Regions from separate parts of the Pseudomonas sp. TMW 2.1634 genome, predicted to be linked through region 4. Evidence: predicted binding sites of a transcription regulator. Region 4 holds the regulator's gene; each other region holds the start of a gene.
What was found. Region 4 encodes sigma-54, which starts transcription at its own class of promoters, with help from an activator protein. Its sites were predicted from a motif close to ANTGGCATNNANNTTGCTNT; they were not measured.
Positions count from the first base shown of each region.

Region 1 (7,651 bases), 2.0 Mb from region 4:
TGCCTTTGGTCTGCGCGTTCATGCGGGTGGCGATCTGCAGGCCGGCGGCGTCGTCGGCTGCCGAGTTGATGCGCAGACCAGTACCCAGGCGCTGCTGGTTGGTGGCCAGGGCGTTGTTGGTCTTGTTCAGGTTGGTCTGGGTCAGCAGCGACGAGTAGTTGGTGTGGATGGTCAGGGCCATGAGCGAGATTCCTGTTTTGCATTGAGTGACGGAGTAAAGAACGGCGCAGTTTTTGTTGCCCGCTGACACTTAAAGGCGACAGGTTGCTCGTTGCACTTAAACCGTATGGGCCACTATTTTCCAGCCGTTGCAGGTGCTGCTGCGCCTTGCCGGGAGCAAATAAAAGGCAGCTGAAAAAGCGCCCCCGAATCACTTCGGGGGCGCTTTGTTGATACCGGGTTTGCCTGCAGGGGTTAGCCCAGCAACGACATGACCATGCTTGGCATTTGCCCGGTTTGCTTGAGCATGGAAATACCCGACTGCATCAGCATGGAGTTCTTGCTCATCATCGCGCTTTCGCTGGCGAAGTCGGCATCCATGATGCGGCCACGGGCCATTTCGGTGTTGTCCTTGATATTGGCCAGGTTGTTGGCGGTGTGGTTAAGGCGGTTGATATTGGCGCCGAACTGGCCGCGCAGCTCGCCGACTTTGTCCAGTGCGCCAGTCAATTTATCAATCATGTTCTGGGCGCCGCTGACGGTGGTGATCTCGCTGCCTGAGACTGTGCTGTCGCTGAACGGAGCGGAAATCCCTGACAGGGAAGTGGCCAGGCTCGCGACACCGCTCGAAACGTTCAACTCCAGGGTCTCGGCTGATGTGGCGCCGATCTGGAAGTTGACCGCGCTATTGAATTTGGAGGTGCTGTTGGTTGGGTCACTGCTGAACAGCTTTTCACCGGCAAAGCTGGTGTTGTCCATGATATTGCCCAGTTCTTTGCCCAGCTCGTTGTATTCGGCCTGCATCGACTTGCGGTCGGCATCGCTGTTGGTGCCGTTGGCAGACTGGGTGGCGAGGTCTTTCATGCGCTGCATGATGTCGGTCATTTCATTGAGCGCGCCATCGGCGGTCTGCAGCAGCGAGGAGGCGTCGCTGACGTTGCGCAGGGCCACGGCCATGCCTTTGGTCTGCGCGTTCATGCGGGTGGCGATCTGCAGGCCGGCGGCGTCGTCGGCTGCCGAGTTGATGCGCAGGCCGGTACCCAGGCGCTGCTGGTTGGTGGCCAGGGCGTTGTTGGTCTTGTTCAGGTTGGTCTGGGTCAGCAGCGACGAGTAGTTGGTGTGGATGGTCAGGGCCATGAGCGAAATTCCTGTTTTGCATTGAGTATCGAAGTTAAGTGCGGCGCATCTTTTGTTGCCGCTGACACTCAAGGGCGACAGGTATCGGCGCCCGCTTAAATCTCGCTGAGAATTATTTTTAGGGGCGTTCCAGGGTGCTGGTGACTCTGGCGCGGCCGATCACCCGGGCCTCGATAACCTTGCCGCTGGCGGTGTTCCTGACCCGGATCAGCATGCCCATGTGCCCGTCCTGCAGGGCTTCGCCTTCGGTGCTGGCGTGTATGTCGCCGTGATTGGCCACCACCGTGACGCGCTCGCCGCGGCGCACCTGCCAGGGCTCGACCAGCATGTCGCGGCTAAGCACTTGCTGGCTGCGGGTGCGACGCTTGGCGCTGAGACCGGCGACCTGGTCAATCCGGTTGAAATAGCCGCTGCTCTGGCGGCTCACCGCCACTTCCTGATAGCCGAGCATGGCGCTGGTGATGAGCTGTTCGCGCTCGATCACCCGGGTTGCCATCACGGCCTGGATATAGACCGTGGCCTGGACGGTCACGTCAACCGACCATGCGGGTGCAGGGCAGGCAAGGGTCAGGCGCAGGCGCCCGTAGCCACTCCAGTGCTGTTCTGTGCCTCTGGTCTGCAATGGCTGCTCGCAGGGCCCGGTGGGGGCGCCGTCGGGCAGGGCAAAGACCTTCTGGGTAAAACGCGGGTTTTGCCAGCCTTCCTCGGCGGCTTTGTCGGCCAGCTGTCGCGTGAAGTGCTGGTGTACGGCCTGGTCGACTTGCCGGTCCAGCGCTTCATTGGCTGGTGCGTTGCTGCTAGCCAATGCCAGCAGCAGGGCACACAGCGCCCCGGCGGGGGAAACGCCGCTTCCTCCCGATTGCCCGTCAGGGCCTGGAAGCGGAAGCCGGACGGTCACCGATTGTTCTGTGAGTTTCATAAATAGTCTTATAAATCATGATGTTACTGTTGTTTTTAGAAGTGGGCACGGTTCCTGCTATTACCTGCGGGCAAGAGGCACGGCCTCACCTTCAATCAATGGTACCTGCAATGAGTATAAGGATAGATGAGGCCCTCGGTGTGCATACGCGTGCGCTTGGGCTGCATATGAAACGTACCGAAATACTGGCGGCCAATCTGGCCAACGAAGACACCCCGGGGTTCAAGGCCCGGGATCTGGATTTCGCTGCAGAAATGAACCGCAACAGCGCCGCGTCCGGCAGCCGTGCGCAGGCTCGCCTGCAATACCGTGTGCCGGCCCAGGCATCGCAGGACGGCAATACCGTGGAGTTGAGCGTCGAACAGGCGGCCTTCGCCAAGAGCACCTCGGATTACCAGACCAGCCTGACCTTTCTCAACATGAAATTTCGCGGCCTCAAACAGGCCATCGAAGGACGCTGACCCTTATGGCTTTTGACTCTATCTACCAGATCGCCGGCTCTGCCATGAATGCCCAGACCGTGCGCCTCAACACTGTAGCCAGCAACCTGGCCAACATCGATTCGGCCGCAGGTACCGCCAAGGATGTATACCAGGCCCGCAAGCCGGTGTTTGCCGCCGTCTATGAAAACAACCAGTTGACCCGTGGCGTTGGCATGGGCGGAGCCCATGTGCAAGTCATGGATGTGGTGACCTCGGGGCGCGAAGCGAAAAAACGTTATGAGCCCGACCATCCTCTGGCCGACAGCAGCGGCTCGGTGTTCTACCCGGACATCAGTGAAATCGAAGAAATGACCGACATGATGTCCGCGACCCGCAGTTTTGAAACCGGGGTGGAAGTCCTCAATCGTATCAAGAGCATGCAGCAGGGCCTGCTCAAGCTGGGAGAAGCCTGATGAGCACCGTCAATAACGACACCCGCAACACGGGTAATACCGGGCAGCAGGGGCCAAAAACCAACGGCGCTGAAATGCAGAACACCTTCATTCAATTGATGGTTGCGCAAATCAAGAACCAGGACCCCACCAAGCCGGTGGACAGCAGCGAGTTCCTTAGCCAGTTCGCCACCATGTCCCAGGTGCAAAGCCTGGAAAAAATGTCATTCCTGACCGAAAACAACATGGTACTGCTGGAAAACCTGCAGTACCTGAGCGCGTCCACCCTGGTGGGCCAGACCGTCAAGGTCAGCACCGACCAACTGGACCTGAGCGACAAGAAAGTGCAGGCCGAAGTGGAGTTGCAACACAGCGCTTCGGACCTGGTTGCGGTACTGACCGACGCCAACGGCGTGAAAACCGAAATTCCGCTGCCACCCAGTGAGCCGGGCCGGGTCGGCTTTGATATCGACCCCCAGGCATTGGGCTTGAAACCGGGCAAGTACGCTATTGAAGTCAAGTCTGCCAGCGGTGAAAGCCTGAAGGTTGAAGTCAAGGGCAAGGTCAACAGCGTGCGCTTGGGCAGTGATGGCCCGGTGTTGTCCATCGAAGGTGTCGGTGAGGTGCCTTTCTACAAAATCACCGAATTCAGTGAAGACTCGGTGTTTGCCGGTGTCATGGCGCCCACCGGGCTCAATCCTTTCCAGCGCTCCCTCAGTCAATTTGCACAAGGTCAACGTTCATGAGTTTCAATATCGCCCTGACCGGGCTCAACGCCGTGTCCCAGCAGCTCAATACCATCAGCAACAACATTGCCAACTCCGGCACCGTGGGCTTCAAGTCGTCGCGTACCGAGTTTGGCAGCCTGTACTCCGGCACCCAGGCGATGGGGGTCGGAGTGTTGGGGCATACCCAGAGCATGAGCCTGGGTGGCTCGCACTTTGCCACGGGCAACAACCTCAACCTGGCGATCTCCGAAAGCGGCTTTTTCGTAACCCGCAGCCCCAGCGGCGATATCAACTACACCCGCGCCGGCGCCTTCGGCAAGGACCGCGACAACTTCCTGGTGGATGCCAGCGGCCAATACCTGCAGGGCTACCCCGTGGATGCTGCGGGTAATCTGCAGGTGGGTATCGTCAGCGATCTGCGCCTGCAGAACGGCAACCTGCCGGCCAAAGCCACCGACCGGGTCGATTTCGTGGCCAACCTGGATGCCAGCAAGGCAGTGGTCAGCGTTACACCATTTGATCCGGCCAACGTCAACAGCTACACCAGCAGCCAGACCACGCCGGTGTACGACTCCCAGGGCAAGCAGCATTCCCTGACCCAATATTTCGTCAAGACCGCGGACAACACCTGGGAAACCCATTACTACGTTGGCAACACCGCAGTGGGTGGCCCCGAAGGCATGACGTTCGATACCTCGGGCCAGCTCAGCACGCCGCTGGCGCCGGTCAATATCAGCTTCACCCTGCCGGGGGTGAATGCCATGAGCATCGATATCGACTACACCCGCAGCACCCAGAGTGCCTCGGATTTCTCAGTCACTACCAACAACCCCAACGGCTATTCCGCCGGTGAAAACACCGGTGTCACGGTCGAGAAAGACGGCAAGGTCTACGCCACTTACAGCAACGGTGAACGGATGCTGCAAGGCCAGGTGGTGCTGGCCAACTTCGCCAACCCCAATGGTCTGAAAAACGAAAACAACACCCGCTGGAGCGCCACGGGCGAGTCGGGTATCCCGCTGATCGGCGCCCCGGGCACCGGCCTGTTTGGCGACCTGACGGCAGGCGCGCTGGAAAGTTCCAACGTCGACATGACCCAGCAACTGGTCGGCCTGATGGAAGGCCAACGCAACTACCAGGCCAACAGCAAGGTGCTGTCGACCAACAAAGAGCTGACCCAAGTGCTCTTCAACTCCATTTGAGGATGACCGATGGATCGTTTGGGATACACCGCAATGACCGCCGCCAGCCGCACCATGACGGCGCTGGACGTGCGCGCCAACAACCTGGCCAACGTCAATACCCCGGGCTTTCGCAGCGACCTTGAGCAGTCGGCCAGTGTTGCCGTGCAGGGCTACGGCTATGACAGCCGGCACCTGGCCCACTCACAGGGCAATGGCGTCAGCCTGGCGCCAGGCGCGCTGATGGCCACCGGTCGGGACATGGATTTTGCCATCAAGGGCCCGGGCCTGATCGCGGTACAGGGGCCGGAAGGTGAAGCCTATACCCGTCACGGCAGCCTGCAGGTGGATGCCGACATGCAACTGACCCTCAACGGCCGTGCCGTGCTGGGCGAGGGCGGGCCGATCGTACTGCCCCAGTTCGACTCTATCCGCATTGCCGGTGACGGACGCATTTCGGTGCTGCCCCGCGGCGAGCCGCTAATGGTCGAAATCGATCAGATCAAACTGGTGGACGTGCCTGCCGGGCAGTTGAGCAAGGACAACGCCGGGTTGCTGGTGACCCGCAATGGCGTGCCGGCGGCAACCGACGACAACGTGCAACTGGTGTCCGGGTTTCTGGAAGCCAGCAATGTCTCGGCCATCGATCAGTTGGTCGGGACCATGAGCCTGAGCCGGTTGTTCGAGACCCAGGTAAAGATGATGAAAGCCGCCGAGGACTTGTCCACGTCGGGTAACAGTTTGATGCGCGGCAATTGATGCCCGCCAGGAATTGACACATGAGCTCTGCACTCTGGATCAGCAAGACCGGCCTGGCCGCGCAAGACAAGGCGATGGCCGCCGTGGCCAACAACCTGGCCAACGTCAACACCGTGGGTTTCAAAAGCGACCGCGTGGTGTTCGAAGATTTGTTCTACAGCATTGAAGTCCCGCCCGGCGCCCAGGCTGACGAGGTCAACACCGTGCCTACGGGCATTCAGCTGGGCAGCGGCGTGCGGGTGGTGGGCACGCAAAAGGTGTTTACCGAAGGCAACGTGCAGACCACCGGCCAGCCGATGGATCTGGCCATCAGTGGTCCGGGGTTCTTCCAGATTGAAGGCCCCAACGGTGAAACCTTCTACACCGAAAACGGCCAATTGCAACTCAATGCCGAAGGCATGCTGGTCAACACCCAGGGCCTGCCGCTGACCCCGGCAATCCAGCTGCCGGTAGGGCACAAGAATTTCATGGTGGGCACTGACGGGATTGTCACTGCGATTTTGCCCGGGGGTACCGAGCCGGTTCAACTGGGGCAGATCACCCTGGTCAACTTTGCCAACCCGGCCGGCCTGCAGGCCCTGGGCGGCAATCTGTACCAGGAATCGGTTGCCAGTGGTGCGCCGGTCGAAGGCGTCGCCGGCCAGGATGGCCTGGGGCAGATCAAGCAGGGCCAACTGGAAGGCTCCAACGTGGAAGTGGTGGAAGCAATGGTCTCGATGATGGCCATCCAGCGCGCGTATGAAGCCAATGCCAAGGTACTGGACGCCTCGTCCGGTATGTTGAAATTCCTCAACCAGACTGTCTGAGCAGGCCTATGCGTATTTTCATCCTGTTGTCTCTGGCATTACTGCTCGGTGGTTGCCAGAGCTTCAACGAAATGCTGCCTGATGAGGACTCCAGTGTCTTCGAACCGCCGCCGCTGGATTACAGCGTGCCGGCCACCAGCAGTGGCGGGCTGTACCGTCAGGGGTACGGCGGTTCGCTGTACCAGGACAAGCGGGCAGTTCGGGTGGGCGACATTCTGACCATCGTGCTCGATGAGTCGACCCAGTCGAGCAAAAGTGCCGGCACCAGCTTCGGCAAGAAGTCCGGTGTAGGCATCGATATCCCGACCATCATGGGCAAGGCCTATCCCAATCTGGAAACCAAGCTGGGCGCGGGTCGGGACTTTTCCGGCTCATCCAACAGCTCGCAGCAGAACACCCTGCGCGGCTCGATTGCGGTGACGGTGCATCAGGTCCTGCCCAACGGCACCTTGCTGGTCAAGGGTGAGAAGGCATTGCGCCTGAACCAGGGGGACGAGTTTATTCGCCTGGCGGGGCTGGTGCGCATTGACGACATCAACCGCTACAACCAGGTGTCTTCCCAGAGCGTGGCCAACGCCCGTATTTCCTATGCCGGGCGAGGGGTGCTCAATGACAGCAACTCGCCAGGCTGGCTGACGCGCTTTTTCGCCAGCCCCTTGTTTCCGATGTGAGTGGACAGTTTTTTATGCGTAGCGTTCTCAATAGTGGGCTGATTGTACTGGCCCTGTTGCTGGCCTTGCCCGTGCGGGCAACCCCGCTGATGGATCTGGTGGATATCGAAGGTATCCGTGCCAATCAGGTCATCGGTTATGGCCTGGTGGTGGGGCTTGATGGCAGTGGCGACAAGAATCAGGTCAAGTTTACCAATCAGTCAGTGGTCAACCTGGTCAAGCAGTTCGGCATCAATCTGCCGGCCAATGTCGACCCCAAGTTGAAAAACGTGGCGGCGGTAACGGTGACGGCAACCATTCCTGCTTCGTACAGTGCCGGGCAGACCCTGGATGTCACGGTCTCGTCCCTGGGCGATGCGAAAAGCCTGCGCGGCGGCCAACTGTTGCTGACCCAGCTGATGGGCGTGGACGGTGAAG
Region 1 is NZ_CP016849.1:877,529-885,179, forward strand. Features, by position in the region: gene lafA (lateral flagellin LafA) at 1-181, opposite strand, end outside; gene lafA (lateral flagellin LafA) at 415-1,296, opposite strand; gene flgA (flagellar basal body P-ring formation chaperone FlgA) at 1,415-2,215, opposite strand; gene BFC21_RS04150 (flagellar basal body protein) at 2,326-2,676, shown strand; gene flgC (flagellar basal body rod protein FlgC) at 2,682-3,110, shown strand; gene BFC21_RS04160 (flagellar hook capping FlgD N-terminal domain-containing protein) at 3,110-3,835, shown strand; gene flgE (flagellar hook protein FlgE) at 3,832-5,019, shown strand; gene BFC21_RS04170 (flagellar basal body rod protein FlgF) at 5,029-5,757, shown strand; gene flgG (flagellar basal-body rod protein FlgG) at 5,778-6,563, shown strand; gene flgH (flagellar basal body L-ring protein FlgH) at 6,572-7,234, shown strand; gene BFC21_RS04185 (flagellar basal body P-ring protein FlgI) at 7,249-7,651, shown strand, end outside.
Region 1: the regulator sigma-54 is predicted to act here: its motif matches at 2,258-2,277, upstream of flgA (flagellar basal body P-ring formation chaperone FlgA).

Region 2 (7,651 bases), 700 kb from region 4:
TGTTTCCGGGTTTGGCGCAAACCCTTGGGCTAGAGCTGTGCACGATATTGGGGCAGGTTGCTTGAGGGTGGTGCGGTCAGATCAAAAGCGCCCTCAGGCCTCGTCGCCCTCATCCTCGTCGCCATCGATCTTCATGCCCAGTTCCTTGATCTTGCGGGTCAAGGTGTTGCGGCCCCAGCCCAGCAGCACCGCAGCGTCGCGGCGACGGCCCGCCGTATGCTTGAGCGCGGTTTCGATCATGATCCGCTCAAAGGTGGGTACGGCACTGTCGAGCAGGTTCGACTGGCCACGGCCCAGCGCCTGGTCAGCCCACTGGCGCAGCGCCTGCTCCCAGTTGGTCACGGGGGAGGCGTCCTGTTGCAGGTTCAGCAGCTCCGGGGGCAGGTCACCGATATGTACTTCGCGACCCGATGCCATCACCGTGATCCAGCGGCAGGTGTTCTCCAGCTGGCGCACATTGCCCGGCCACGGCAGGTTTTTCAGGTATTGCTCGGTCTCGGCCTTGAGCAGCTTGGGCTCCACGGACAGCTCTTGCGCAGCGCTGCTGAGGAAATGCCGGGCCAGGGTCGGGATATCTTCGCGACGGTCCGACAGGCGCGGGATATGGATGCGGATCACGTTCAGGCGGTGAAACAGGTCTTCACGAAACTTGCCGGCTTGCACCAGGGTTTCCAGGTTCTGGTGCGTGGCGGCGATGATGCGTACGTCAACCTTGACCGGCGTGTGCCCGCCAACCCGGTAGAACTCGCCATCGGCCAGCACCCGCAGCAGGCGGGTCTGGGTATCGGCCGGCATGTCGCCGATTTCATCGAGGAACAAAGTGCCGCCATCGGCCTGTTCAAAACGGCCGCGGCGCAGGTTCGCAGCGCCGGTGAAAGCGCCTTTTTCATGGCCGAACAGCTCGGATTCCATCAGGTCCTTGGGGATCGCTGCCATGTTCAACGCGATAAACGGCGATGCGGCGCGCGGGCTGTGGCGGTGCAGGGCGTGGGCCACCAGCTCTTTGCCCGTGCCTGACTCGCCGTTGATCAGCACCGTGATGTTGGAGTGGCTCAGGCGGCCAATGGCCCGAAACACCTCTTGCATGGCCGGCGCTTCGCCGATGATTTCCGGAGTGGGGGCCAGCGTTGGCGCCACGGCCAGGCCTTGTTGTTCCTGGGCGTGCTGGTTGGCGCGCTTGACCAGGGACACGGCGTCATCAACATCAAACGGCTTGGGCAGGTACTCGAACGCACCGCCCTGGTAGGACGCCACTGCGCTGTCCAGGTCGGAATGAGCCGTCATGATGATCACCGGCAGGCGCGGGTGCTGCTCGCGGATTTTGGCGAGCAGGTCCAGGCCGCTGGAGCCCGGCATGCGGATATCGGAAATAATCACGTCAGGCTGCTGGCGAGCCAGTCGGCTCATGACCCCATCGGCACTGTCGAAACTTTGTGTGGTCATGCCTTCCTGTTGCAAGGCTTTTTCCAGGACCCAGCGGATTGAACGGTCGTCGTCGACGATCCACACGGTTTCACTTCGGCTCATGTCGATGCGGCTCCTTGTTCCAGTGGTAGAAAGATCGAGAAGAGTGTGTGGCCGGGGTGGCTTTCACACTCGATCAACCCCTGGTGCTGACTGATGATGTTTTGCGTGATGGCCAGGCCCAGCCCGGTACCGTCCGGGCGGCCGCTGACCATCGGAAAAAACAGGGTGTCTTGCAGCTCGGCGGGTATGCCCGGGCCGTTGTCGATAATTTCGATTTTGGTGACCAGCCGGTGGCGTATATGGCCAATGGTGAACTGACGCATGGCGCGGGTACGCAGGCTGATGCGACCCAGGCGCAGCTCGTTCTGGCTGCCGATGGCCTGCATCGCGTTGCGTACGATATTGAGTACTGCCTGGATCATTTGTTCGCGGTCGATCAGCAGGTCGGGCAGGCTCGGGTCATAGTCACGCACCAACGTGATGCTGCCCTGGGTCTCGGCCTCGACCAGGTTGCACACGCGTTCAAGCACTTCGTGGACGTTGGTCATGGCCAGCGACGGCAGTTTGTTGGAACCCAGCATGCGGTCGACCAGGTTACGCAGGCGGTCAGCTTCTTCGATGATGACGTTGGTGTAGTCGCGCAGGTTTTCGTCGGGCAGTTGGCGGGCCAGCAACTGTGCCGCGCCGCGAATGCCGCCCAACGGGTTCTTGATTTCGTGGGCCAGGCCGCGCACCAGCATCTTGCTGGTTTCCTGCTTGGACAGCTGGGCTTCTTCTTTGGTGATGCGCAGCAGGCGGTCACGGGGGTGGACTTCAAGCAGCAGCAGGGTGCCGCCATTACTCAAAATGGGCGTTACGGCGTAATCCACCGTCAGGTTTTGGCCCGTCAGCGAGGTCAGCATGGCTTCGCGCTTGGTAAACGGGTGTGCTTGCTCAACCGCCTGGCGCAGCGAGTGCAGTGCCTCGGTGGACTCAGTGAACAGCTCGCTGATGAATTGCCCGTGACTGCGTTGACCGCTGATCGCCAGCAGCATCTCTGCCGCCGGGTTCATGTACTCAAGGCGCAGGTCGGCATTGAGTAGAAGCGTTGCGGTGGTCAGGTTGTCGAGTAACAGTCGGTGCAGGGCGTCACTGATGGTCATGGGCCGATCCCGGATTGCGTGCGCGGGTGAAGCGCTGGTGCAAGGAAAATGCAAAAACCAAACCAAGGCTCCGAAAAGAAGCGTCGCCCCCCTGAAATAGGCGTTTACAACTTGAGCGCATATCGCTGCAATCCGGCTTGCGAGTGTTTTTGAACCAAATTGGGCTGGTTAATGCACTATCAAACTATAGTTGCACCAATATAGTGCAATTTAGATGAATGGATTCAGTTGCTTGAAAAAGGCCTTGGGATTGTTGCTATTGCCGCAGCCGGGCGTCTGTAGCAGCTGCCGAAGGCTGCGTTCGAGCGCGCAGCGGTCGCAAACCCTGAGTGCGCGATTGCACAGAGACACCGCAATTTCTGATGTGGCGACCGCTTCGCGCTCGGACGCAGCCTCCGGCAGCTGCTACGGGCCTTGCGTGGTTAATGGGACAGGGGCATGCCAGGTGTGCCGGCATAGAACACGATCAGTTCAACCGGGGCCTTGCCGCTGGTACCGCGATGGGAGGTGTTGACCATCTCGGGCAGCGCCTGGCCAGGCCCAAGTGTGGTTTTGTGCAGGCCGTCTTCGGTTTCAACCGTCAGTTCGCCAGCCACCACATAGGCGATATTAGGCATGGGGTGCGTGTGCCATTTCAGTGCGGTGCTGGCCGGAAGGGTGATTTTGACCACGGTGAATTCCGGCTTGCCGTCCGGCCAGGTGTAAGGGGTGCCAATCCACGATTGCCCGGTCTTGAGCAGTTGCTCGACCTTAACCGCAGTGGGTGGGCTGGCGCAGCCCAGCAGAAGCAGGCAGGCGCACGACAACAGCAGGGCTTTGAGGGTGAGTAGGGGGTGCATGTCAGTCTCCAGTGGTGAGGGCCATAAACTACCCATCACCCAATCAGGTGGCTGTCAGGGACTGACACGAATCCAGAAGCTCTGATCCGATGCTTGCGTAAGACGACGCCCACAAAAAAGCCTCCCGAAGGAGGCTTTTTCGAATCACGCCGCTTGCGCGGGCGTCACCGGATTAGCAGCTGTAGTACAGCTCGTATTCCAGTGGGTGCACGAAGGTACGAACCTGGATTTCTTCTTCGCTTTTCAGGGCGATGTACGCGTCGATGAAGTCGTCGCTGAAAACGCCGCCTTTGGTCAGGAACGCACGGCCCTTGTCCAGCTCTTCCAGGGCTTCTTTCAGGCTGCCGCAAACTTGTGGGATCTCTTTGGCCTCTTCAGGTGGCAGGTCATACAGGTTTTTGTCAGCTGCGTCGCCAGGGTGGATCTTGTTCTGGATACCGTCCAGACCAGCCATCATCAGTGCTGCGAAGCACAGGTACGGGTTGGCTGCCGGGTCCGGGAAACGTGCTTCGATACGGCGAGCTTTAGGGCTGGACACGTAAGGAATACGGATCGAAGCCGAACGGTTGCGAGCCGAGTAGGCCAGCATGACCGGTGCTTCGAAACCTGGTACCAGACGCTTGTAGGAGTTGGTAGCCGGGTTGGTGAAGCCGTTCAGGGCCTTACCGTGCTTGATGATACCGCCGATGAAGTACAGGGCAGTGTCGGACAGGCCGGCATAGCCTTCGCCTGCGAAGGTGTTCTTGCCATCTTTGGAGATGGACATGTGAACGTGCATACCCGAGCCGTTGTCGCCGTACAGAGGCTTTGGCATGAAGGTAGCGGTGCGGCCGTAGGCGTCTGCCACGTTGTGTACGCAGTACTTCAGGGTCTGAACTTCGTCAGCCTTTTTCACCAGGGTGTTGAACTGCACGCCGATTTCGTTCTGGCCAGCAGTTGCCACTTCGTGGTGGTGAACTTCGATAACCAGGCCCATTTCTTCCATGGCGTTGCACATGGAGGTACGGATTTCGTGGTCATGGTCGAATGGCGGAACCGGGAAATAGCCGCCCTTGACGCCAGGACGGTGGCCTTTGTTGCCGCCTTCCACGTCCTGGTCGGACATCCACGAACCTTGTTCGGAGTAGATCTTGAACATCGAACCGGAGATGTCGGACTTGAACTTCACCTGGTCGAAGATGAAGAACTCTGGCTCCGGGCCAACGAAAACGGTGTCGCCGATACCGGTGGACTTCAGGTATTCCTCGGCACGGGTAGCGATGGCGCGTGGGTCGCGGTCATAGCCCTGCATGGTCGAAGGTTCGATGATGTCGCACACCAGGATCAGCGTAGGCTGTTCGGTGAACGGGTCCAGAACGGCCGTGCTGTCGTCTGGCAGCAGGATCATGTCGGACGCTTCGATGCCTTTCCAGCCAGCGATGGAGGAGCCGTCGAACATTTTGCCGTCGGTGAAGAAGTTTTCATCCAGCGCATCACGGGCCGGCATGGTCACGTGGTGCTGAGTGCCTTTGGTATCAGTGAAGCGCAGATCAATCCACTTGACGTCATGATCTTTGATGAGTTGAACCGACTTCGACATAGTGTCCTCCGGGGTGGCTTAGGGCGGGTAGTGGAATGCCCTTAATAAGTGGTTGATGCCGGCGCGAATACTCTGCCAAGGCAACCTGCCTCACAAGGGAGCAAATTGCATGCCAGTGCCCCGACTTGGGCGTAATGCGCCAATCTCAAGCAGGTAAGCGGGGCAGACTACCGATTAGCGGCGTTTATCGCACTCAAATGAAGCGAAATCGGGCGTTTATGTTCCATTTTGGTGCGACGAAAACCGTTTGTACGATAACTGGTTAAACCTTGAGCAATTTCCGCTATAATCCGCGCCCCCCTTTTTTGGCAGGCTGCTCGCGCGCTGTTTTCATGAAACTAATCGTTAAAGTCTTCCCCGAAATCACTATCAAGAGCCGTCCGGTTCGGATGCGTTTCGTCCGTCAATTGGCCAAAAACATCCGCACTGTGCTCCGCGATCTGGACCCGGCTGTGGTGGTGACGGGCGTGTGGGACAACATCGAGCTGCAAACGCGCGTAACCGACCCTAAAGCCTTGAAAGAAATGACCGAACGCCTGAGCTGCATGCCGGGTATCGCGCATTTCCTGCAGGTCGACGAGTACCCTCTGAGCGACTTCGACGACATCGTTGAGAAGTGCAAGCTGCACTTCGGCGATGCACTGGCGGGCAAGCTCTTTTCGGTGCGTTGCAAACGCGCTGGCAAGCACCCGTTTACCTCGATGGAAGTCGAGAAATACGTCGGCAGCAAGCTGCGGCGTGAGTGTGGTGCAGCTGGAATCGAGCTGAAAAAGCCCGAAATTGAAGTTCGAATTGAAATTCGCGACCAACGGTTGTTTGTGATTCACAACCAGCACGACAGTATTGGTGGCTACCCGCTGGGTTCGCTCGAGCAGACCCTGGTGCTGATGTCGGGTGGGTTCGATTCCACCGTGGCGGCCTACCAGATCATGCGTCGCGGCCTGATGAGCCACTTCTGCTTCTTCAACCTGGGCGGTCGTGCCCATGAACTGGGCGTGATGGAAGTCGCGCACTATATATGGAAGAAGTACGGCAGCTCCCAGCGCGTGCTGTTTGTCAGCGTTCCGTTCGAAGAAGTTTTGGGCGAAATCCTCGGCAAAGTCGATAACAGTCATATGGGCGTCATTTTGAAGCGTATGATGTTGCGCGCTGCAACACGTATTGCCGAACGCCTGGATATCGAAGTGCTGGTGACCGGGGAAGCGATTTCCCAGGTGTCCAGCCAGACACTGCCCAATTTGTCGCTGATCGATTCGGCTACGGACAAACTGGTGCTGCGCCCGCTGATCGCGAGCCACAAGCAGGACATCATTGATTTGGCGGAAGAGATCGGTACGGCCGATTTTGCCAAGCACATGCCTGAATATTGCGGGGTGATTTCGGTCAACCCCAAGACCCACGCCAAGCGCAACCGCGTGGAGTATGAAGAACAACAGTTTGATATGGCCGTGCTCGAGCGTGCGCTTGAGCGGGCCAAACTGGTGCCGATTGATCGGGTGATCGATGAATTGGGCCAGGACTTGCAAGTCGAAGAAGTCAGCGAAGTGCTGGCGGGCCAGATCGTGATCGACATCCGTCACCCGGATGCTCAGGAAGATCAACCGCTGGAACTGGCTGGCATCGAAGTACAAGCGTTGCCGTTCTATGCTTTGAACAGCCGCTTCAAGGAACTGGATGACACCCGTCAGTACCTGTTGTATTGCGACAAAGGCGTGATGAGTCGCCTGCATGCTCACCATTTGCTCAGTGAGGGACATGCCAATGTGCGCGTTTATCGACCGAGCTAAGAGCCCGGGGCTGTATGCCTGTGGCCTGCGTCACCGGCCCCCCGACGCCGCCGTCAAGCTGTAACGGCTTGCACGGACTCTACTGTTAATCGCTGCCTGGACTCAGTCAGCACACCGAATCCTCTGATCGAGATACACAAGTGATCGAAAATCTACGTAACATCGCCATCATTGCTCACGTTGACCACGGTAAAACCACCCTGGTAGACAAACTCTTGCGTCAATCCGGCACCCTGGAGCGCAACGAGCTTAACGACGAACGCGTAATGGACTCCAACGACCAGGAGAAAGAGCGCGGTATTACCATTCTGGCGAAAAACACCGCCATCAACTGGAACGGCTACCACATCAACATCGTGGATACCCCGGGCCACGCCGACTTCGGCGGCGAAGTTGAACGCGTAATGTCGATGGTTGACTCCGTTCTGCTGCTGGTTGACGCTCAAGACGGCCCTATGCCGCAAACCCGTTTCGTGACCAAGAAGGCTTTCGAAGCCGGCCTGCGTCCAATCGTGGTCATCAACAAGGTTGACCGTCCAGGCGCGCGTCCGGACTGGGTTCTGGACCAGATCTTCGATCTGTTCGACAACCTGGGTGCTACCGAAGAACAGCTGGACTTCAAAGTGGTTTACGCCTCTGCCCTGAACGGTATTGCTGGTCTTGACCACACCGACATGGCTGAAGACATGACCCCGCTGTACCAGTCGATCGTCGACAACGTACCAGCACCAGCTGTAGACCGTGACGGTCCGTTCCAGATGCAAATCTCGGCACTGGACTACAACAGCTTCCTGGGCATTATCGGCGTTGGCCGTATCGCTCGTGGTCGCGTCAAGC
Region 2 is NZ_CP016849.1:3,609,510-3,617,160, reverse strand. Features, by position in the region: gene ntrC (nitrogen regulation protein NR(I)) at 94-1,527, opposite strand; gene glnL (nitrogen regulation protein NR(II)) at 1,524-2,609, opposite strand; gene BFC21_RS17025 (cupin domain-containing protein) at 3,032-3,448, opposite strand; gene glnA (glutamate--ammonia ligase) at 3,621-5,027, opposite strand; gene thiI (tRNA uracil 4-sulfurtransferase ThiI) at 5,360-6,814, shown strand; gene typA (translational GTPase TypA) at 6,955-7,651, shown strand, end outside.
Region 2: the regulator sigma-54 is predicted to act here: its motif matches at 5,125-5,144, upstream of glnA (glutamate--ammonia ligase).

Region 3 (7,651 bases), 2.1 Mb from region 4:
GGCACACACGCGGACCTCAAGGTCGACCGCGCGGTACCCGTCATAGCTATCATTCATTATTCATAATCATCCAAACATGCTGAAGGTTTGCTCCATCGACGCCATAACCTGCGCCAATTGGGTGTACTGCTTGAGGTAACGCTGATAGTGGTTCTGGTATTTGTTCTCCAGCTCGTCGTACTTGACTTCGATCCGCTGCAACATGCTGTTGAGGTTGTCCTTGCGGGCCTTCATCGCCCCGGTCGTGCCACTGGTGTAAGTCGCCAGGCTCTTGTCCAGGCTGTCGATCAGGTTGCCCTGGCCGGAGAAGAGCGCTTCGAACGCATCCGGGTTGGCATCGAGCATCTTTTCGAACGACTTGGTGTCGACTTTCAAATTGCCCTTGGAGTCCGCGAGGATGCCGAACTCCATCAGCGTGATACCGTTGAACGGGGTGCGCAGCACCGTATTGATCATTGACTCGACTGCGCGGATCCCCGAGTCACCGGCCAGCGGGCCGCGCTTGCCGCCCTCGACGCCCGCCGCAGTGAGGGTGTCGAAGGTGCCGAACAGGGCATTGATGGCCGAGATAAACTCATTGAGCTTGGCGTTGGTTGCACTCTGGTCGCGGCTGATATTTACGGTCAGCGGCTCGTCACCGCTCTGGTGGACCTTGTTGAACGTCAGGCTGACGCCGTCGATCATGTCCTTGAAGGTGTTGGAGCTTTGCTGCAGCTTCATGCCGCTGGCGTCAGCGCCCAGGTAAACGATGGCATCCTGACCTTTGGCCAATTCCTGCTGGCTGCCCAGGCTGGTCTCCAGCGCGCTGCCGGTGGCGTCAGTGCGCAATTCGATGCGGTTCTTTTCCCCGCTGTTTTCAGCGGCCAAAACCAGCGTTACCTCACCACCGCTGCGCACCAGCGTGGCCTTGACGCCCTTGTTGTCAGGGTGGGCATTGATTGCGGCCGCCAGTTCTTCCTGGGACAGCTTGCCGTCGCCATCGCTGTCGCCGGTGCTCAGGTCAATGGCAAACTCGACACCGTCCTGCTTGATATAAAAATTTCCGGAACGGGCGGCATCGTCGCCCAGACCGCTGAGTGCAACCTGATGCCGACTGGCCAGTTGCTGAACAAAAAACTGATAACTGCCTTCCTTCGCGCTGGGGCCAAGGGTGGCGCTGGCCATGCCTTCCTTGCTGAAAGCCGCAGCGTTGATCAGCATGCTCTTGTCGGTTCCCTTGAGGCCTTTGACGGCCGAACCCAGCGCCTTGAGCGCGGTGTCCAGCGTCGACACAGCCGCCAACTGAGCCTTGTACTTGGACTCATTGCGCTGAGCCTGCAGCAGTTCACGCTGAACTTCATATTCAGCAAGAATCTTGGCCTGGTTCTGGATGTAAGTGGTATCGATAGCCATGTCTAATCTCTCCTTGCGGGGGTAGTTAGCAAAACCAGTGCCAACATTTAACTAGTTGATTTATAAGAACTTATTTCAGACTGACGAGAAATTTAGTTTCCGCCTTGAGGGGGGAAGCCTGCCCGGGGTGGAAGGCGTATTTCCGCTTTTTCGCCCACCAAGAAGGCTCAGCGCCTGTTCGTTACAGGCGACCTCGAGGCGGGGTGGGTCAACCCCTCGGGAACAGTGGCAACACACAATGAAAGGCCCGTGCCCGGCGCTGGCGGGCACCGCATCGGGTCAGAAAGTAGGGGAATACACCTGGGCACAATCGGGCTTGGCCAACTGCTGGAAAATCTCGCTGTGCATCGCCAGCAACTTGCCGTTGCGCTCATTCAGGTCACGGCAGCGTTCGACACTGCTGATCAGGGTGTGCCAGGCCCGGGCCAGGGGCGCCTGACGCTGCGGGGGGTAGAGACCGATCAGGCTTTCCATCGCGCGGCTGTCGGTCCCCAGATGAAAGACTTCCAGCACCCGGCTGCGACGACGGGCACGCGCCCCGGCGGTATCCATCAGCGCCGAGATCTGTTCATTGGCCGCAGCAATGGCGTCACAGTCGCGCGCCATCAGGCTTGCTTGCAGGCGGCTCATGCAACCCAGCAGGTGGGCAAACCCGGCCAGGTCGTCATGTACATCCTGCTCGACCACCCTGAGCAGCTGTGCGCGCTGGCTCACCGCTCGCCCCGGTGGTAGGTGAGCATGGCCGCGCTCAGCGTGGCACTGTCCGTGCTCAGTTCGCCGGCGGCCAGGGCGGCCTTGAGGTTCGCGACCTTGCCCAGGTCCACTTGCGGCAATTGCCCAAGCGCTGCCTGGATGCGCTCCAGGCCCGGCTTGACCGGCGCAGTTGCGCTGATCGCGGCCACGGGGCCGCCTGGGCTGCGCTCGCTGCTGCCGGAGGCGGCAATCTCGGCGAGCGGGCTGATAGTGATGGCAGGCTGTCGTGTGATTTCCATGATTAAGGTCCTGAGCGGGGGAATACTGAGTAAAGGCGACCCGTTGTGGGAGGCACTTAAATGCGCAAGGCAAAAATCAGCCAAATACATCCCGGGCCTTGTTGCGCCACCAGGTCTGACTCGCCAGGCCGTCCTGGATTTTCTGCTCCTGCTGCGCCAGCGTGGCCAGCCACTGGCGCATCCGGTCTTCGATCACTTGCGCCAGCACCTTCTCCTGGCGCACCACCTGCTGCAATTCATCCTGGATCCGCTTGAGGGTTTGCTCGGCCAGCTTGAGCTCACGCACCTGCAGATTGGTCATGGCATGCAGGGTGGCCTTGTACTGCTGCTGGTTATGCCGCTGCAACGGGGTGGTGGTGGCCGTGGTGAAGCCGCACAAGCGGGTCAGCCCGGCAATATTGTTGCGATAGCGCTCGCACAGGTTCTGCTGATAAGTCACCCGGCCCATGATCTGGCGCGCCTGGACAGCACGCAGCTGGGCCAGGCGGTTGAGCACATTGATACGTTCTTTCATGTTCGCCGGCTCGCGTCATGGCCCATCATTTGACGATGCTCTGCAGCGTGTCGATGCACACGCCCAGCGGCGCCCCGGCCTCCACATCCTGGCGCAGGTAACGCTCCAGATTCGGCGCGAGCCTGACGGCGCGATCCGTGCCCGGGTCCATCCCCGGGGTGTAACCGCCCAGCGGGATCAGGTCTTTGATGCCGTCATACACACTGCTGCATTCCTTGAACGAACGGGCCGCATCCAGGTGCTTGCGCCCGGCCACCTGGCTCATGCAACGGCTGACCGACGCGGCCACATCAATGGCTGGGTAATGCCCGACATCTGCCAGCTTGCGCGACAGCACGATATGGCCATCGAGAATGGCCCGGGCACAGTCAACGATGGGGTCCTGATGATCGTCGCCTTCGGCCAGCACGGTGTAGATCGCACTCAGGCTGCCCTGGCTGCTTTCGCCGTTACCGGCACTTTCCACCAGCTCCGGCAGCATGCCGAACACCGACGGCGGGTAGCCCTTGGTGGCGGGCGGCTCGCCCAGGGCCAGGGCGATTTCACGCTGGGCCATCGCGTAACGGGTCAGGGAATCGATCAGCAACAGAACATGCTTACCCTGGTCCCGGTAATAAGCCGCAATGCTATGGCACAGCTCTGTCGCCTTGAGCCGCATCAGCGGTGACTCATTGGCAGGTGCGACCACCACCACCGCCTTGCGCAGGCCTTCGGGGCCCAGGGAATGCTGGATAAACTCCTGTACCTCGCGGCCCCGCTCACCAATCAGGCCGACCACCACCACTTGGGCTTCGGTCTGGCGGGTAATCATGCCCAGCAACACGCTCTTGCCTACCCCGCTGCCCGCGAACAGGCCGACGCGCTGGCCCTTGCCCAGGGTCAGCAGGCCATTGATCGCCCGCACCCCCACATCCAGCGGCTCGTTCACCGGCTGACGCTTGAGCGGGTTGACCCTGGGCAGCTCTACTTGCAATTCGTCCCGCCCGGTGAGCCGACCCAGGTCGTCCATCGGTTCGCCCAGACCGTTGAGCACACGGCCAAGCCAGGACTCATCAATCTGCAGCGCTGCTTCCTGTGGGGCGGCAAACACCCGCGACCCCGAACTCAGGCCCACCGGTTTCTTGAACGGCATCAGGTAGGTGATGTCACGGTTGAAGCCCACCACCTGAGCCTCGAGCATTTGCCCGTCAGCCTGTTCGACAGCGCAGCGCTGCCCGGTCACCTGCTGGCAACCCAGGCTTTCGAGCAGGATCCCGGACATGCGCACCAGCCGCCCGCTGACCTTGGCCAACTGAACCGTATCCAGCGAGCGCAAAGCCTCATCCAGCGCAAAGGGTTTGAGCACGCCCTACTCCTCAATCAAGTGCAAATGTTCAGACAGGGTGGCCACGCACGCATCCAGGCGCTGCTGGCAGCCTACGTCGACCTCGGCCTGCGGGGTGACGATCCGGCACTCCCCCAGCGCCAGCGTGTCGTTGGCCACCAGACGCCAGCTTGCCGCGCGCTCGGGCACCAGATCCCTGATCCGCGCAAACTCCTGTGGGTGCAGGTTGATATGCGCCTCCAGCGCCTCCAGCGGCATGCTGGCCAACGCCTCTTCTGCCAGGGTGAGCAATTGCGTCGGGTTGAGGGTCAGTTCGCAACGGATCACCTGCTCCGAAACTTTCTTGACCAGCGCCAGCAACTCCTCGCGCCGAGCCAGCTCAACCCCCTCAACAAAGCTGCGCAACTGGCGATTGATGGCGTCCAGCGGCGCACTGGCCTGATCGAAGGACTCGCGCCCTTGCGCCCGCCCCTGTGCCAGCCCCTCCTGCAAGCCCTGCTGCAGGCCGCTGTCATAGCCTTGCTGGTGACCCTGCGCCTGGCCCTGGTCGAGACCTTCCTGATAGCCCTTCTCCATGCCTTCCTGAAAGCCGTCGGCGATTGCCCGTTGCAGGGCAATCGGGTCGTTTTTCCATTCCGGGGCCAGCCCCTGCGGCAAGGGCGGAAAACGGTAGGGCCGCCAGTCACGGGGCTTGCCTTTGAGTATTTTGATCGACACTGCGCGCCCCTTACTCTACGGTCTGTTCACGGAACAGTTGCACCGCGAGGCCACCTTCGGTCGCCATCTGCCGCACCACCGCCATGATTTCCTTGCGCACCTGCTCGACCCGGCTAATGGGCACCGGGCCCTGTCGACGGTTCTGCGCTTCCATCTGCTGCATCTGTCGACGCGGCATCGCCCCCTGGATCGCCTTGACCAGCGCCGGCTCTGCGCCCTTGAGGGCCACCACCCACTCGCTCAGCGGAATGGCTTCGAGCAGGGCCGACAACACTTCCTGGCTCTGGCGCGAGAGGATAAAGAAGTCATACATCTCATCCTCGATGCGCTCCACCAAGGACGTGTCATGGGCACGCAACAGTTCGAACATCTGGTCGCGGTCACCCTTGTAGCGGTTCATGATATCGGCCGCCTGCTTGACCCCGCGCACCTGCGAGCCCTGGGTCGACAGCACCGACAGGCTGCGATCGATCAGTTGCTCCAGTTCCTTGATGACTTCACCGTTGATCTCGTTAAGGTTGGCAATGCGGTACAACAACTCGTCCTGGCGCCAGGCGGGCATGCTTTCCAGCACTTCGCTGGCCATCCCCGGCGGCAGGAAGGCGAGAAACACCGCCTGCATCTGCGCGTGTTCCTTGGCAATCAGCGAGGCAAACTGCTTGGGGTCGACCCATTCGAGCTTGACCATCTTGGCGCGAATTTCCTCGCCATAGATGCTGTCCAGCAAGCTACGGGTAATGTCGCTGCCCAGCGCCTTGCCCAACATGCCCGACAGGTAACTGCGCGAGGCACCCTTGATGCTGCTTTGCTCCTTGTAGTCGTCAAAGAAGCGGCTGATGACTTCACCCACCATCGGCTGCTTGACGTTGCTCAAGCGCGCCATCGCCTGGCTGATAATGACAATCTCTTCACGGGAAAAATGCCGCAGCACCCCCGCCGAGACGCTGTCGCCCATGCTCAACATCAGGATCGAAGCCTGCTCAAGAGACGTCATGTTGCGGTTCAATGAGTTGCGGGCGCTCAATATCTGCATGACATCAGGCTGGGTTGACATTGGTTTCATTGCGGCCTATCCACTGCTTAATTACTTCCGACACACGTTCGGGGTCGTTTTTTGCCAACATTTGCAAATGCTCGATTTGCAGCTCAAGCCCTGAGCCCGGTGCCGGCAGGCAAATTTCTGACAACGGGTTCGTTTCGCCCAGCATGGTTGCGAAGTTGCTGTTCTCAATGCCCTTCTGCAGCGGCTGGGGCAGCATGGCGCTGTCCTGATGCAACTCGCCGCTGCCCTGCACCTCAGGGAGCAGCACCGGCTCCTTGCGCCCCAGCAGGCGACCCAGTGCCGGGCGCACCACCATCAGCAGCAACAACAGGCTGATCAAGCCGAACAGAGCGATCTTGACCAGTTGATGCAGCTTGTCGTCCTGCCACCACAACGCTTGTTCGACCGTCATGTCGCCGGCGGCAAACGGGAAGACACTCAGGGTCAGGACATCACCGCGGCTGCTGTTGAACCCCACTGCGCTCTTGAGCATGGTTTCCAGCTCGGTACGCGCTTGCGGCGACCAGCCCCCGTCGGCCTCGGCCGTACCGTTCAAGACCACGGCAATGCTCTGGCTGCGCAGGCTGAACGGTGAGTATTTGACGTGAGTGACACTCTGGTCGTAATCCAGTTTGCGGGTGGACTCCTTGCGGATCGAGGTAGCCCCCTTGTCCGCCGTATTGGCCCGTGCCCCTGCTGCAGGCTGGGCCTGGGCAGCAGTGGGCGGCCGGTTGCTCAGCGAACCGGGGACTCCCAGCGCCAGTTGGTCCAGCACGCTTTCATCCTGCAGCACCTCATTGCGCAGGCGTGGGGTGTCGCCAAAGGCTTGTACGGTCTCTTCTTTCTGGCTGAAATCGATATCGGCGGTGACGCTTATGCGGTAGTTGCCGTGGCCCAGGATGGGCGCCAGCACCTGCTCGACATTGCTCGATGCTTTTTGCTGGTATTCCTCGACCAACTGCCAGCTTTGCGCCGGGGCGCCGTCCATGTTGAGCCCGCGGGACAACAGCGCCCCGTACTGGTCGACCACGCTGACGTCCTTGGCTTGCAACTTGGGCACGCTGTTGGCCAGCAGATTGACGATGGCCCCCACCTGCTCGGGCTGCAGCCGTGCCCCGGGGCTCATCTGCAACATCACCGAGGCCTTGGCCGGCTCCCGGTTGCTGACCACAAAGGAGCTGCTTTCCTGCATTGCCAAGTGTACCCGGGCATTGTCGATGCCCTTGAGGGCCATGATGGTGCGGGCCAGTTCGCCTTCCAGGCTGCGCTTGAGGCGCACATCCTGGACAAACTGGCTGGTGCCTAGCGGCTCATCCTTGTCGAACAGGTCATAGCCAGCGGGTACGGCCACCTGCACACCCTTGGCACTGAGCAGCATGCGAGCGCGGCCCAGGTCGGCCTCACGCACCAGGATCTGGCCGCTCTGGGGATGCAGCTGGTAAGCGATTTTGTCGGCATCGAGCACCTGCATCACTTCCGCCGCCGGGTACGCTTCCCCGGCACCGTACAGCGAACGCATGGCGCCTTGATCACGCCACAGGTAAAACACCACGCCAATGGCCAGCAGGCCAGCCAGAGCGGCCATCAGCCCCAGCCCCAGACGCGGGTCAAGCTTGACTCCGCCCAGCAGCGTCTTGAGTTTATCGTTGATTGTTTGCAGCACGTTCAGC
Region 3 is NZ_CP016849.1:853,684-861,334, reverse strand. Features, by position in the region: gene fliS (flagellar export chaperone FliS) at 1-57, opposite strand, end outside; gene fliD (flagellar filament capping protein FliD) at 67-1,392, opposite strand; gene flgN (flagellar export chaperone FlgN) at 1,672-2,106, opposite strand; gene BFC21_RS04040 (flagellar biosynthesis anti-sigma factor FlgM) at 2,103-2,384, opposite strand; gene BFC21_RS04035 (flagellar export protein FliJ) at 2,461-2,898, opposite strand; gene fliI (flagellar protein export ATPase FliI) at 2,924-4,243, opposite strand; gene fliH (flagellar assembly protein FliH) at 4,247-4,939, opposite strand; gene BFC21_RS04020 (FliG C-terminal domain-containing protein) at 4,950-6,002, opposite strand; gene fliF (flagellar basal-body MS-ring/collar protein FliF) at 5,977-7,644, opposite strand.
Region 3: the regulator sigma-54 is predicted to act here: its motif matches at 1,418-1,437, upstream of fliD (flagellar filament capping protein FliD).

Region 4 (7,651 bases):
TGCTGTCGCATATCGACGCAGATTTCGTACGCGCTTGCGAGATGATTCTGGCCAGTAAAGGCCGGGTGGTCGTGGTCGGCATGGGCAAGTCAGGACACATCGGCAACAAGATTGCCGCCACCCTGGCCAGCACCGGCACCACGGCTTTTTTTGTTCACCCGGCAGAAGCCAGCCACGGCGACATGGGCATGATTACCCGCGATGACATCATCCTCGCGCTATCCAATTCCGGCTCCACCGCCGAAATCGTCACCCTGCTGCCACTGATCAAGCGCCTGGGCATCAAGTTGATCAGCATGACCGGCAACCCCGAATCGCCGCTGGCCAAGGCCGCCGATGTCAGCCTGGATGCCCGCGTGGCCCAGGAAGCCTGCCCGCTGAACCTGGCTCCGACCTCCTCCACCACCGCCACCCTGGTGCTGGGCGACGCACTGGCCATTGCCCTGCTCGAAGCCCGCGGTTTTACCGCTGAAGACTTCGCCTTCTCCCACCCGGGGGGTGCACTGGGCCGTCGCCTGCTGCTGAAAGTGGAAAACGTCATGCATTCCGGCGATGAGCTGCCACAAGTGGTGCGCGGCACTCTGCTTAAAGAAGCACTGATGGAAATGACCCACAAGGGCCTGGGCATGACCGTGGTGATAGAAGAAGACGGACGCCTGGCCGGGATTTTTACTGACGGCGATTTGCGCCGCACCCTGGATCGCGAAATCGATATCCGCAACGCCACCATCGACACGGTCATGACCCCGCACGGCAAAACCGCCCGCGCCGACATGCTGGCGGCAGAAGCCCTTAAAATCATGGAAGACCACAAAATCAGCGCGCTGGTGGTGGTCGACAAGCAGGACCGCCCGGTGGGCGCCCTGAACATGCACGATCTGCTACGCGCAGGAGTAATGTAATGACCCAGGAACTTCTCAAGCGCGGCAAGGGCATCAAGCTGGCCATTTTCGACGTTGATGGCGTGTTGACCGACGGTCGCCTGTACTTCCTCGAAGATGGCAGCGAATTCAAGACCTTCAACACCCTCGACGGCCAGGGCATCAAGATGCTGATGGCCGCCGGCGTGCAAACGGCAATCATCAGCGGCCGCAAGACCCCGGTGGTCGAACGTCGCGCGCAAAACCTGGGCATCCCGTACCTGTACCAGGGCCGTGAAGACAAATTGGTGGTCCTGGACGAGCTTCTTGGCCAACTCAACCTAAGCTATGAACAGGTTGCCTACCTGGGTGATGACTTGCCGGACTTGCCGGTTATCCGCCGGGTAGGCTTGGGCATGGCCGTGGCCAACGCCGCGAGCTTTGTCCGTGAACACGCCCACGGGGTAACCCAGGCACGGGGCGGCGAAGGTGCCGCCCGCGAATTCTGCGAGCTGATTCTGCGTGCCCAGGGCAGCCTGGACGCAGCCCACGCTGCCTACCTATAGAGCTTTCTATGCTGAGCAAAAAGATTCGCCAAATAGTGCTGTTTGCAGTGATTGCCTCGCTGTTTGCAGCGGTTGGCTACTGGAATATCAGGCCGGAACGCTTTCTCAACACCCCTACCCTGGCGGTGGATGAAAGCGCTATCGACTACTACGCCACCAACGCACACAGCCGTCAGTTTCTGCCCGACGGCAAGCTGCAGTACGACATGACGTCCGAGAAGCTTGAACATTTGAAGGCTTCCGAGGTCACTCAATTGACCCAACCGAAAATGCAGCTCTACCGCGGCACGGCTTACCCGTGGCATGTGCAGAGCGAGCGTGGTGAAGTCAACCCGGACGGCACCGAGGTCGAGCTGATCGACGCGGTGCGTATCGCGCGTACCGACGAGAAAAACCGCACCACCATTATTACCAGTACCCGCATGACTGTATTCCCCCAGAAGGAATATGCGCAGACCGAGCGAGACGTTAGAATCGACGGCGCTGGCGGCGTAACGACTGGCAAGGGAATGAAAGCATATTTGAAAGACGGCAGGATGGACCTGCTGTCCAACGTAAGAGGACAGTATGAGTCTCGTTAAAACCCTCCCTTTATTGCTCAGTTTGAGCGCCGCACTGGGAAGCGTGAGCGCCTGGGCTCTGCCAAACGACAACGAACAACCTATCCGCATCCAGGCCAACGAGGCGCAACTGGATGACAAGCAAGGTGTTGCCACCTACAAGGGCGATGTCATCATCACCCAGGGCTCGATGAAAATCACCGGTAACACCGTCACCATTACCCGTAATGCTGCGGGCGAAATCGACGTGGTTACATCCGTAGGCAACCTGGCCTACTTCGAGCAACTGCAGAAAGCCACCGACCCCAAACCGGTTCAGGCGTATGCCGTCACCATTCAATACCATGCGCCACAAAACCGCATCGTGCTGATCGACAAGGCCAAGGTCATCAACGACGGCAACACCACCGAAGGCGAGAAAATCGTCTACGACACGGTCAAGCAGGTCGCCAATGCCGGCCGGGCCAATGGTGCCAATGTCACTGCGCCACGCCCGCGCATCGACATGGTGATCCAGCCCAAGAAGAAAACCGACCAGCAGAAGGCCCAGTAATGGCAACTCTGAAAGCCCAGCATCTGGCCAAAAGCTACAAGAGCCGCCAGGTCGTGCGTGATGTCAGCCTGTCCATCGACAGCGGGCAGATCGTCGGCCTGCTCGGCCCTAACGGCGCAGGCAAAACCACCTGCTTCTACATGATTGTGGGCCTGGTGCATGCCGACCAGGGCCGCGTCCTGATCGACGACCTGGACGTCAGCCATGAGCCCATGCACGGCCGTGCACGCGCCGGTATCGGTTACTTGCCGCAGGAAGCCTCGATCTTTCGCAAGCTGTCGGTGGCCGACAACATCATGGCGATCCTCGAGACCCGCAAGGAGCTGGACAAGGCCGGGCGTCGCAAGGAGCTGGAAAGCCTGCTGCAGGAATTCCACATCAACCACATTCGCGACAACCTGGGCATGAGCCTGTCGGGTGGTGAGCGTCGCCGGGTAGAAATCGCCCGCGCACTGGCCACGGCCCCCAAGTTCATCCTGCTCGACGAACCCTTTGCCGGTGTCGACCCGATCTCGGTGGGCGATATCAAGCAAATCATCTACCACCTCAAGGCCAAGGGCATCGGTGTGCTGATCACCGACCACAACGTTCGCGAGACCCTCGATATCTGCGAAACCGCGTATATCGTCAACGACGGGCAACTGATCGCTGAAGGCGACGCTGAAACGATTCTGGCCAACCAGTTGGTACGCGAAGTTTACCTCGGCAACGAGTTCCGCCTGTAACACAGGCATGTGACATGCCCTCAACGGGGTGTCCTTGATTGGTCTGGCACGCAAAAAACTAATTAAGAACACCCCTAGGCAAACGCACCGGTTTCAGGCATATAATTTGCTTATGTTTGGCGCTCACGCGCCCTGTAGTGGATGGCGCCATGTGCGCCGGCGAATAAGGTGTTAAGCCCCTGCCATGAAACCATCGCTAGTCCTGAGAATGGGCCAGCAGCTGACAATGACACCTCAGCTGCAACAGGCCATCCGCCTGCTTCAATTGTCGACCCTCGACCTGCAACAGGAAATCCAGGAGGCTCTGGAGTCCAACCCGATGCTCGAACGCCAGGAAGAAGGCGACGACTTCGACAATGCAGACCCCCTTGCCGACAACATTGAGCAAAAGCCCAATACCGACGTCCAGGAACCCACCTACCAGGAAACTGCGCAGACCGTAGACAACCTGGAAGACGGTGACTGGGGCGAACGCATTCCCAACGAACTGCCCGTGGACACGGCCTGGGAAGACATCTACCAGACCAGCGCCAGCAGCCTGCCCAGCAACGACGATGACGAGTGGGACTTCACCACCCGCACCTCGGCCGGCGAAAGCCTGCAAAGCCACCTGTTGTGGCAACTGAACCTGGCACCGATGTCCGACACCGATCGTCTGATCGGTGTCACCCTCATCGACTGCATCAATAACCAGGGCTACCTGGACGAAAGCCTCGAAGAAATCCTCGAAGCCTTTGATCCGGAACTGGACATCGAGCTCGACGAAATCGAAGCCGTCCTGCACCGCATCCAGCAATTCGAACCCGCCGGCATCGGCGCGCGCAACCTGGGCGAATGCCTGCTGCTGCAATTGCGTCAGTTACCCGCCAAGACGCCCTGGCTGAACGAAGCCAAGCGCCTGGTTACCGATTACATCGACCTGCTGGGCGCACGCGACTACAGCCAGCTGATGCGCCGCATGAAGCTCAAGGAAGACGAGCTGCGCCAGGTGATCGAACTGGTACAGAGCCTCAACCCGCGCCCGGGCTCGCAAATCGAGTCCAGCGAAGCTGAATATGTTGTACCAGACGTGATCGTGCGCAAGGACAACGAGCGCTGGCTGGTGGAGCTAAACCAGGAGTCCGTGCCGCGCCTGCGGGTGAACGCACAATATGCAGGTTTTGTCCGCCGGGCCGACACCAGCGCCGACAACACCTTTATGCGTAACCAGTTGCAGGAAGCACGCTGGTTTATCAAAAGCCTGCAAAGCCGCAACGAAACCCTGATGAAAGTGGCGACCCAGATCGTCGAGCATCAGCGCGGGTTTCTGGAGCATGGCGACGAGGCCATGAAGCCACTGGTTCTGCACGACATCGCCGAAGCGGTGGGCATGCACGAATCCACCATTTCCCGGGTGACCACGCAAAAGTTCATGCATACCCCACGCGGTATTTATGAACTGAAGTACTTTTTCTCCAGCCACGTCAGCACCTCTGAAGGCGGCGAATGCTCCTCCACCGCGATCCGTGCCATCATCAAAAAACTGGTTGCTGCGGAAAATCAGAAAAAGCCGTTGAGTGACAGCAAGATCGCTGGTTTACTGGAGGCACAAGGTATTCAGGTAGCCCGTCGCACCGTCGCCAAGTACCGCGAATCCCTCGGGATAGCGCCTTCGAGCGAACGCAAGCGTTTGATGTAAGCCACGGACCCCGGCGTTTCAGTGGCAGGCTGCTCGGCCTGCCGCTTTATGCAATGGCATCAAAGGAGAAACTGTATGCAAGTCAACATCAGTGGACACCAACTGGAAGTCACCGAACCGCTACGCGCATACATCGGCGAAAAACTCGACCGACTGGAGCGTCACTTCGACAAGATTACCAACGTACAGGTAACGATGGCGGTCGAAAAACTGAAACAGAAAATCGAGGCCACCTTGCACATCCATGGAGGAGAAGTCGTTGCCAACGCCGAGCATGACGACATGTATGCCGCCATTGATCTGCTCACTGACAAGCTTGATCGCCAACTGAAAAAGCATAAGGAAAAGACCCAAAGCCTGCTCCAGGGCGCGACCGGTCGTTAATACTCCCTACCCATGATCCGACTTGAAAGTATCCTGACCCCCGGCCGTTCCCTGGTGAACGCGCCGGGCGGCAGTAAAAAGCGCGCACTCGAACATATTGCCAACCTGATCAGCCGCGAAGTGCCTGGTCTCGAAATGCAGGATGTTTTTGAGAGCCTTATTGCCCGTGAAAAACTGGGTTCCACCGGTTTCGGTAACGGCATTGCCATACCCCATTGCCGCCTCAAGGGTTGCGAGTCGCCTGTGAGCGCCTTGCTGCACCTCGACGCCCCCATAGATTTCGACGCCATCGATGGCGCGCCGGTCGACCTGCTTTTCGTTTTGCTGGTGCCAGAAGCGGCAACCGATGCACACCTGGAACTGCTCCGGCAGATTGCCAGCATGCTCGATCGTAAAGACGTGCGCGAAAGGCTGCGCAGTGCACCTAGCAACGAAGCGTTGTACCAGGTTGTTCTGGACGTACAGAACGGTCATTAATCATGCGCTTAGTCATAGTCAGCGGACGCTCCGGCTCCGGTAAAAGCACTGCCCTCGCCGTCCTTGAAGACAACGGTTTCTATTGCATCGACAACTTGCCAGCCGGCCTGCTGCCGGAACTGGCCGAGCGAGCGTTGATTCACACCGAGCTGGCGCAACCGCTGGTGGCCGTATCGATCGATGCGCGCAACCTGCCCAGCCACCTGTCCCGCTTCCCCCAGTTGCTTGAAGAGGTCCGCAGCCGACATATTCAGTGCGACGTACTGTACCTGGATGCCGACGAAGAAACCCTGCTCAAGCGCTTTTCGGAAACCCGCAGGCGCCACCCGCTCAGCAGTGCGAGCCGCTCGCTGGCCGAGGCCATTCGCGATGAAACCCAGCTGCTGGGACCGATTGCCGACCTCGCCGACCTGACCATCAACACCACCAACCTGAACCTGTACCAGCTGCGTGACACGATCAAGCTGCGCCTGCTGAACAAGCCGGAACCCGGTACTGCCTTTTTGGTGGAGTCGTTTGGCTTCAAGCGCGGGATGCCGGTGGATGCCGACCTTGTATTTGACGTGCGCTGCCTGCCCAACCCGTACTGGAAGCCTGAACTGCGCGAGCAGTCGGGGCTGGACCAGCCGGTTGCCGACTACCTGGCGGCACAGCCTGATGTCGAAGAAATGTTCCAGGACATCTCCAGCTACCTGCTTAAATGGCTACCACGCTTTGCGGCCAGCAACCGCGCCTATGTGACCATCGGGATCGGCTGCACGGGCGGGCATCACCGTTCCGTGTACCTGACCGAACGCCTGGGCAAATGCCTGCAAGAAACTCTGAAGAACGTCCAGGTTCGCCACCGCGACCTTACTTGAAGGATCTACCCCGCGATGCCTGCAGTGGAAATTGAAATCATCAACAAACTGGGCTTGCACGCCCGTGCATCGGCAAAGTTTGTCGGCATCGCAGGGCAGTTTCCATGTCAGATCCAGGCGGGTCGCACCCCTGAGTCGATGGTCGACGGCAAAAGCATCATGGCCATGATGATGCTGGCTGCCGGCAAAGGCACCACCATCCACCTCAAAACCGAGGGTGAGAAGGAACAGGAAGCACTGGACGCACTGGTCGCGCTGATCAACAACTATTTTGATGAAGGCGAGTAACCGAACCGTGCTTCAACCTGTAGCCGCTGCCGAAGGCTGGGATAAGGCCCGAAGGGCCTTCATGCCCACAAAAGCGCGACCGCTTCGCGCTCGATCGCAGCCTGCGGCAGCGGCTACAGACTTCACACCCAGCTCCCCCTCCCACCTGTAGCAGTTGACGAGTAGAACGAGGCTACGTCCGGTTTGGTGCGCCACTGCGACGCAGCCTCGCTCCGCGAGTCAGCTGCTACAAAGGCCCCTTGACCGGCAATAGAGTATCTACAGGTTAATCGCCCCCCCTGCTCAACCCAACGCCGTATCCATCACCATCATCAAGCAAAAGCCGACGCACAAGCCCAGGCTCGCCAGTTTCTCGTGGCCATTGCGCCGCGACTCGGGGATGACCTCCTGGGTGACCACCAGCAGCATCGCCCCGGCCGCCAATGCCAGCCCCAACGGCAACAATACTTCGGCCAGGTTGACCAGCCAGGCACACAGCACCGCAAACACCGGTTCAACCAGCCCTGAAGCCGCGCCAATCAAGAACGCCTTGACCCGCGACATGCCCGCCCCAGCCAGTACAAGGGCAATCACCAGCCCCTCCGGTACATCCTGCAAGGCAATCCCCATCGCCAGGCTATCGGCATCTGGCATGCCGCCACCTGCCGACACCCCGACCGCCATGCCCTCAGGAATGTTGTGCGCCACAATCGCAATCACA
Region 4 is NZ_CP016849.1:2,906,022-2,913,672, forward strand. Features, by position in the region: gene BFC21_RS13875 (KpsF/GutQ family sugar-phosphate isomerase) at 1-902, shown strand, start outside; gene BFC21_RS13880 (HAD family hydrolase) at 902-1,426, shown strand; gene lptC (LPS export ABC transporter periplasmic protein LptC) at 1,435-2,007, shown strand; gene lptA (lipopolysaccharide transport periplasmic protein LptA) at 1,994-2,539, shown strand; gene lptB (LPS export ABC transporter ATP-binding protein) at 2,539-3,264, shown strand; gene BFC21_RS13900 (RNA polymerase factor sigma-54) at 3,449-4,942, shown strand; gene hpf (ribosome hibernation-promoting factor, HPF/YfiA family) at 5,018-5,326, shown strand; gene ptsN (PTS IIA-like nitrogen regulatory protein PtsN) at 5,339-5,803, shown strand; gene rapZ (RNase adapter RapZ) at 5,806-6,663, shown strand; gene BFC21_RS13920 (HPr family phosphocarrier protein) at 6,679-6,951, shown strand; gene BFC21_RS13925 (ZIP family metal transporter) at 7,234-7,651, opposite strand, start outside.